Regions from separate parts of the Pseudomonas sp. CFBP 8772 genome, predicted to be linked through region 2. Evidence: riboswitches for the same ligand, from Rfam matches in the RefSeq annotation. Region 2 holds a riboswitch; the other holds the start of a gene.
The links. Region 2 has a riboswitch for manganese ahead of IFT99_RS12245 (TMEM165/GDT1 family protein). Riboswitches for the same ligand answer to the same signal wherever they lie in the genome.
Positions count from the first base shown of each region.

Region 1: another riboswitch for manganese. It lies ahead of mntP (manganese efflux pump MntP); the one in region 2 lies ahead of IFT99_RS12245 (TMEM165/GDT1 family protein).

Region 1 is NZ_JACYUI010000001.1:658,674-662,812, forward strand. It holds gene IFT99_RS02845 (AraC family transcriptional regulator) at 1-145, opposite strand, end outside; gene IFT99_RS02850 (glucose 1-dehydrogenase) at 361-1,110, shown strand; gene mntP (manganese efflux pump MntP) at 1,163-1,729, opposite strand; yybP-ykoY riboswitch at 1,742-1,903, opposite strand; gene IFT99_RS02860 (ATP-binding protein) at 1,968-3,287, opposite strand; gene IFT99_RS02865 (hypothetical protein) at 3,298-3,531, shown strand; gene IFT99_RS02870 (calcium-binding protein) at 3,585-4,139, opposite strand, start outside.
Region 2 is NZ_JACYUI010000005.1:56,789-60,927, reverse strand. It holds gene IFT99_RS12260 (LysE family transporter) at 1-60, opposite strand, end outside; gene IFT99_RS12255 (2-hydroxyacid dehydrogenase) at 149-1,114, shown strand; gene IFT99_RS12250 (class I SAM-dependent methyltransferase) at 1,212-2,210, shown strand; yybP-ykoY riboswitch at 2,251-2,371, shown strand; gene IFT99_RS12245 (TMEM165/GDT1 family protein) at 2,461-3,045, shown strand; gene IFT99_RS12240 (M48 family metallopeptidase) at 3,219-4,037, opposite strand.

The sequences.
Region 1 (4,139 bases), on a different contig from region 2:
GGAGTACCAGGTGCAGCATCGGCTGGTAGACCTGATCTGCGCAGGCCTCGGCGCAGACCATTGCAACGCGGGGCAGACCGGTGTCCGTCCAGGTGTTTTGGGCGCTCATCACGATGCGGCGCAGTTCTGCGATTGGATTTTCCATACCCCACCGTGGGCTACACCGCGGTGCCTGGCAAGCCATTTGAGAAGATCAGGCAAGGATGTGCGAACAACCGGCAAACGCTAGCCCGGTGGTTGGCCGAACACTGGGGGCACGCGGCTCGTTCCAGGTCCGGAGCTCACGACCGGTGCTCACGACCGATGCTCACCACGGACAGTAACGACGCTCAACAACACCTCATTTCAAAAGGTCACGGTATGAAACTCAACGGAAAAATCGCGGTAGTCACGGGTGCCTCGAAAGGTATCGGCGCCGGAATCGCCAAGGCGCTGGCCGCCCAGGGCGCAACGGTCATTATCAACTATGCCTCCAGCAGGGCCGACGCCGAGGCGGTGGTCACTCACATCACCGCCCAGGGCGGCTCCGCCGTCGCCGTGCAAGCGGACATGAGTCAGGGGGCTGAGGTCACGCGCCTGTTCGACACGGTTCGCGAGCAGTACGGGACGCTGGATGTGCTGGTCAATAACGCAGGGGTGGCAGTGTTTCAGATGATTGACGACCTCACCGAAGAAGCCTTCCACACACAATTCAACCTGAACGTCCTCGGCTACCTGCTTGCGGTGCGAGAAGCAGTCAAGCTGATGGCGCCTGGGGCAAGCATTATCAACATCAGCTCGATCCTGAGCACCGACCCCTACCTGGCCTCCAGTGTCTACTCGGCCACCAAGGGCGCGGTCGACACCTTGAGCTTTGCGCTGGCCAGGGAACTGGGGCCGCGGGGCATCCGGGTCAATTCGATCCTGCCGGGCCACACCAACACACCCGCAACGGCCGGCCACTTTGCGGGCGAGCTGGGAGAGAAAATACTGGCGGGCACACCTCTGGGGCGTTTTGGAGAGCCAGAGGACATTGCCCCTCTGGCCGTGTTTCTGGCTTCCGGCGATTCCCATTGGGTCACCGGCGAATCCATCAGGGCATCCGGCGGGGTGCGCGGCGTGGGATATTGAACCATTGGCTTGACGGCTGAAGCGCACGGTTCATGTGCGCTCATATCGTCGTTTACGCCGCCGACAAATGCTCGTAAAGAATCGTCGCGCCGACCAGCATCAGCACAATGCCGCCGATGATTTCAGCGCGTTTGCCCACCACCGTGCCCAGCACGCGGCCCAGCATCACGCCGAGGGTGACCATGACCGTTGTCGCGACACCGATGGCGGCGGCGGCCACCAGGATATTCACGTTGACGAACGCCAGGCCAACGCCCACGGCCAGCGCATCGATGCTGGTGGCGAAGGCCGTCACGGCCAATATCAGGAAGGAGTGCTGGTTGGGCTTTTCTTCTTCGGCTTCTTCGTGCTTGAGGCCGTTGTAGATCATGTGCACGCCGAGCACCAAGAGGAGCGTGAAGGCAATCCAGTGATCCCAGTTCTCGACATAGGACGTGGCCGCCTGGCCGATCAGCCAGCCGATCAAGGGCGTAATGCCTTCAATCACACCGAAGATAATGCCGGTGCGCAGCGCTTCTATCAAACGAGGCTTGTGCAGGCTCGCGCCTTTACCGATGGCCGCTGCGAAAGCGTCCGTGGACATGGCCAAAGCAAGAAGGATGAGGGAAATCGGGTTCACGGTTATGTTCCAGTCGGGCTGTGAGTCAACGACGCAACCACACGCCCGACTTTAGGCATGGATGCATCGTTGGTCTCGCCAACCCGAAGGTGTTCGTGCCACGGCAGGCCGCCGAGAATGTTGACACGAACGCTCTGTGACAATGAGTCCAGAGCAGGCTACTCCCCAACAAGGGCCGCCACTATACCGCGTGAATGTGAAAGAAATGTCGACGCGTGACGTTCAGTTCAGCGAATCATCAGACGGCTTGAACCGCTTCCGACGTCGCAATACAGCCCAGGATTCTCAGATACAGACTCACCGTCGTACCCGCTCCGGGAGCCGTTTCGATGCGCGCGTCACCGCCCGACTTGATCGCAAAATCCTTTGCCTGCGCCAACCCCAGCCCCGTGCCCTGGCCGGTCGCCTTGGTCGTGAAAAGAGGCTCGAACACGCGGCCTGCTATTTCAGGGGCCATGCCGGGACCGTTGTCCCGTACGCTCACGACCAGGTAGTCGCCCTGTTGCAGCGATAAATCATCCTCCACATGCACCCAGCGCGTGGACAGATGCACCTGACCGCTACCCTTCAGGGCATCACGTGCATTGGCCAGCAGGTTCATGACGACCGCATGGAGTTGAGCTTCCAGACAGAGAACGCCCCAGCCCCATTCGGCGAGATCGAACGTGAGGTCGATGGTTTCGCTCATCGAATGACGCATCAGCGACTGCGCACCGTGAAGGCGAGCGGTCACATCGATGCAGATCAGTTCAGGCCCGTCACCGCGCACGCTGGTCATCAAATAGCCGATCAACTGCCGACCTTGCTCAACGGCTTGCAGTCCGGTTTCGGCGAAGCGCTCCACGTCCACTGGCCGTCGGGAGCGCAGGCGGATCAATTGAAACGCAGCGCTCACGCTCTGCAGCAAATTATTGAAGTCATGGGCGATGCTCGCCGTCAGCATTCCCAGAGATGAAATGCCCCTCGCGTTATCCAGCAGCGGGGTGACTTCGTTCTGGTTCTGCTCGGCGTGTTTGAATTGGTCCTGAAGTTGCGTCAGTTGCTTCGCCCGTTGCGTGCCCAGCCAGCGGGCCTCGAGCAAGGCAGCGGCCTGCCGGGCCAGTGCCTGCAAGGCAAGGGAATGGCGTTCGCTCAGTTGCCGGGGTTGTGTGTCGATCACGCAGACAGTGCCCAGCGCCGCGCCGCTGTCCGTGACAATGGGCGCACCGGCGTAGAAACGAATATAGGGAGGACCGAGCACCAGCGGGCTGGAAGCGAAGCGAGGGTCAACGGCCGCATCTTCGACGACCAGCACCTGCGCGGGGTCCAGGATCGCGTGGCCGCAGAACGCCAGATCCCGGTGGGTTTCCTGCACCTCAAGGCCGATGCAGGCTTTGAACCACTGACGATCCCGATCGACCAGCGACACCAGCGCAATGGGCGCCTCGCACAAAGTGGTCGCCAATAGAACGATGTCGTCGAATGCCTTCTCGTTGGCACTGTCCAGCACGTCCAGGTGTTCGAGCGAGAGGACACGCTCTTCCTCGTTGAAAGGAAAGGGGGCGGGATGGTGGGCCATCGATAAACCGGTGCTGGAAAATGTAGTCCGGCATCATGCGCTGTGCCCCGTGCTACCGCAAGGGCGGAGGCCTGTTGATGCCGAACTGGGGAAAGAAAACGACGCGCTGTCTGCTGTGCAACTCGTCGAGGCCTCGAAAGCGATCGACGCCTACGGCGCGCTGTTGGACGAGTCAGCCAAGGCGGCACCGATGCGGATCTTGAGGTCCTATAACGAGTTGGTCGATGCAGGTCACCGGCTCTAAGCGTTGAAAGAGGGGAACGCGCATCAGCCGTTCCCCTCGATGCACCCAGCCTGTCAGCCGAGGGCAACCTCGCTGGTCATGCCCACCAGGGTCACTTCCTCGGCCTGCGCAAAGATCATTTCAGTATTGCCCAGGTCCTGGGTCCAGTCGCCGGTGAGGGCGATTTCGAACCGATGGCCCTGAGCGTCCGCTTCCACATCCTTCAGGTAGGTGCGGTCCAGATCGTGGTTATAGACCATCTTCAGCGTCGTCCCGGTGCCGTCTCCGAAACCCGTGTAGCCCAATGCCGACACGTCGATTTTGTCGTTGTTGTTGGCGAACCGGTCAATCAGGTCCACGAAGCTCTGGGTGTCGGTGCGGTAGCTGTCAGTGGCTGCCGTGTAACGGAACACGTCAGCGTCATTGATGCCGTTGCGGCCGTAGACCGAAAGGTTCGGGTCGTCGCCGCCGCTCAACAGGTCGGCACCCGCGCCGCCGATAATCACATCCGAGCCTCTGCCACCATCGATGCGGTCGTTACCGGCCAGGCCGTAGATGACCTCCGACATGGCGCTCCCCGTGATCACGTCCCTTCCAGCCGTTCCTTCGACGGTGGGGGCGGTGAACAC
Region 2 (4,139 bases):
GGGACTGGCGACGGCCAGCAGGTGAATCAGCGCAACGGTTAAGAATTCGGGCCAGTACATTGAAGTTCTCCAGGCGTTATGGCGAGCGGCAGGCTCTGGTAGGCTCGTCACATTACGCTTCCCACCCACCGAGCAAAAGGTACAGCTGATGCCCAGTCAACGCCGAGCAGTTTTCCTGGATCACACCTCTCTGGATCTGGGGGATCTCGACCTCGCGCCGTGGCGTGACACCTTCAGTGAACTGGTGCTGCATCCGAGCACCACAGCCGATCAGGTGGCCGAGCGTTTAAAAGATGCCGACGTGGCCATTTCCAACAAGACCATGATTGATGCCGACACGTTCGCCGCCTGCCCGAAGTTGAAACTGGTGCTGGTGACGGCCACCGGGGTCAACAATGTCGACCTCGCTGCCGCGCGTAAACACGGTGTGGTGGTGAGCAATTGTCAGGGCTATGGCACGCCTTCCGTGGCTCAACACGCAATGATGTTGCTGCTGGCGATGGCCACCCGCTTGCCTGACTATCAAAAAGCGATTCAACAGGGCCAGTGGCAAAAATCGAAGCAGTTCTGCTTGCTGGACTTTCCCATTGTCGAGCTGGAAGGCAAGACACTGGGGCTACTGGGCCATGGCGAACTGGGCGGTGCGGTCGCGAAGCTGGCGGAAGCCTTCGGCATGCGCGTGCTGTCGGGTCAGATTCCCGGTCGTCCTGCCCGCCCTGATCGCGTGCCACTGAATGAGCTGCTGCCCCAGGTCGATGCCCTCACCCTGCACTGCCCGCTCAACGAGCACACTCGGGACATGATTGGCGCCCACGAGTTGAGCCTGCTGAAACCCAAAGCCTTCATCGTCAACACCGCGCGCGGCGGCTTGATCAACGAGCAGGCACTGGCCGATGCCCTGCGCAACGGCCATCTCGGCGGCGCGGCCACCGACGTGCTGACGGTCGAGCCCCCGGTTAATGGCAATCCGCTGCTGTCGGGCGATATTCCGCGCTTGATCATCACGCCCCACAGCGCATGGGGCAGCCAGGAAGCGCGGCAGCGCATCGTCGGCCAGATCAACGAAAACGCTCTGGCGTTCTATGAAGGCAAGCCGGTCAGGGTCGTGAGCTGACACGCAGCGCTTTGCAGGCCCGCCACTCCGTCGCACAGGGCACGTGCGCGGCGCGGCAGGCCTGTTAAACTTCGCCCTTTTTTTCAAGGAGCCGACGATGGACCCGCGCAGTGAAGTGTTACTCCGGCAGGCCGGTTTGTTTCAGGGCTCCTTGTTGCTGACCGGCCTCCCCGCCGACGATCTGCTAAGCACGCTGCCCAATGCACGTGGCTGGAGCTGGCACGCTGGCGACTTCGACACCCTCGGTACGCGGTTTCCCGAGCGCGTGCACTTCGGCACCGAAGCACCGGCCGAACCCTTTGAAGCGGCGGTGCTGTTTTTGCCCAAGGCCCGCGACCTCGCCGATTACCTCATCAACGCGCTCGCTTCGCGTCTGGCCGGACGTGAGCTGTTTCTGGTCGGTGAAAAACGCGGCGGCATCGAAGCCGCGGCCCGCCAGCTGAGCCCGTTCGGACGCACGCGCAAGCTCGACAGCGCGCGTCATTGCCAGCTCTGGCAAGTCACCGTCGAAACGCCTCCGCCAGCCGTTGAACTCGACAGCCTGGCCAAACGTTTCGACATTGAAATCGAAGGCGGCGCGTTGAAGGTGGTGAGTCTGCCGGGCGTGTTCAGCCACGGCCGTCTGGACCGGGGTTCGGCTCTGCTGCTAGAGAACATTGATCGGCTTCCCGCCGGCCATCTGCTGGACTTCGGCTGTGGCGCGGGCGTTCTCGGTGCGGCGGTGAAACGCCGTTACCCCGAAACGACAGTGACGATGCTGGATGTCGACGCGTTCGCCACTGCCAGCAGCCGCATGACCCTGGCTGCCAATGGCCTCGAAGCCGACGTGCTGACGGGCAACGGAATCGACGCCGCGCCGCACGACCTGGACGCGATTCTGACCAATCCGCCGTTTCATACCGGCGTGCATACCGACTACGCCGCGACAGAGAACCTGCTGAAAAAAGCGCGGGAACATCTGAGAAAAGGTGGTGAACTGCGCTTGGTTGCCAATAGCTTCCTGCGCTATCAGCCGATCATCGAGTCGCATCTGGGGCCTTGCGCGATCATGGCCGAGGGCCAGGGTTTCCGGATTTACCGTGCGAAACGTGCGTGATAATTAGCGCTTGCCGAACGGCAAACGGCTAGGCAGAATCCGCACCGTCCTAGGGGAGTAGTCTCCCACGAGCGCCATGCTCGTCCGGCACGCATCAACATACTTGGTCCTCAGACCATGGTGCGTGCGACCCCAGATCCGCTCAGACGGATCGGTGGTTTGACAAGACCTATGACACGAACATCCTGACCCGGGGCGGGGAGGTTGTACGTGTCATAGCCGTGTTGACCCGCCCCTTAGGAAAACCCTGATGCTGGAATCCCTGTTGGTCCCCACCGCTGTCGTCGCACTGGCTGAAATCGGTGACAAGACCCAACTCCTCGCGCTCGTTCTTGCCGCTCGCTTCCGCAAACCCTGGCCCATCATCGCAGGGATTGTCGCAGCCACGCTGGCCAACCATGCTGCGGCCGGTGCCGTTGGCGCATGGTTCAGCAGCTATCTCTCCGACGCCGTCCTGCACTGGATCCTGGCCGCCAGCTTTACCGCCACGGCGCTGTGGACGCTGGTTCCGGACAAGCTGGACGATGATGAAGCCAGTACCAGTCGCAAGTTCGGCCCCTTCCTGACCACGCTGATCGCGTTCTTCATCGCAGAAATCGGCGACAAGACGCAGATCGCGACCGTCATGCTGGCGGCGCAATACCCAAGCTTGTGGCTGGTGATCCTCGGCACGACGCTGGGCATGTTGCTGGCCAATGTGCCGGTGGTGCTGGCGGGGAATTTCGCTGCGGAGAAACTGCCACTGACGCTGATCCGTCGTCTGGCAGCAGGGGCGTTCTTCATTCTGGCGATCGTTGCGGTGTACAAGGCGATGCAGATCAGCGGCTGGGTGTAGTCACAGACCCCATGCCCTTGCAGGAGTGAGCTGGCTCGCGATGCTTTTCAATCGCTCCGCAGATACGCGGCGACCGTTCGAGGATCGCGAGCAAGCTCACTCCTACAGCGTTTCATGCACGCACCCGCTCCGAAAAACGCCGCGCCAGCTCACCTATCGGCGTCAGGCGCTGATCAACCCTTCGGCGCCTGCTGATACAACGGCATCACTTTCGGAATCGCCGCCTGCAGCGAGGCGATCCGGTTGGACGAAGCCGGGTGGGTGCTCATGAACTCCGGCTGCGACGCGCCGCCTTGGGCTTCCATCTTCTGCCACAGCGTGATTGCGGCATTCGGGTTGTAACCCGCGCGAGCCGCCAGTTCGAGGCCCAGCAAATCCGCTTCGTTTTCATTGGCGCGGCTGTTCGGCAGCGTCAGGCTGTAATCGACCACGGTGTCGGCCAACGCCAGACTGTCCTGCCCCAATCCCAACAAGGCACCGGCACCCTGCTTGGCCATCTGCACACCGTAGGCCTTGGACATCGCTTCACGACCGTGTTCGCGCAGCGCGTGAGCGATTTCGTGGCCCATGACCGCTGCCAGTTCATCATCGCTGAGCTTCAGGGTATTGATCAGGCCGCTGTACACGATGATCTTGCCGCCAGGACCGCAGTTGGCGTTCAGCTCGTCGCTCTTGATCAGGTTGACGTCCCACTGCCACTGCGCCGCGTCGGGCCGTAATTTCGGCGCCTGGGCGATCAGTCGCTTGGCGATGGCCTGAACGCGCTTGCCCTCGGCGCTGCTGTTGTCGAGCACGCCTTTGGATGACGCTTCACTGACCGTCTGTTGATAAGACTGGGCGTACATCTGGTTGACTTCGTCAGTCGACAGCATGCTGAACATGTATTGCTTGCGCTCGACACCCACCGAATCGCCGGTGGTGGTATTGACCGCCTGACACCCGGCAACCAGCAACGCTGCCGTCACGCCACAAAGAGCAAAAATCCTGCGCATCTCGTATCTCCATTGAAACAATCGCGCCATCCTAGGCAATACGCAGGCTGAGCACCAGATGCCAGCCGTCTGCCATGTTAAAAGCCGCAAGGAAATTGCGCC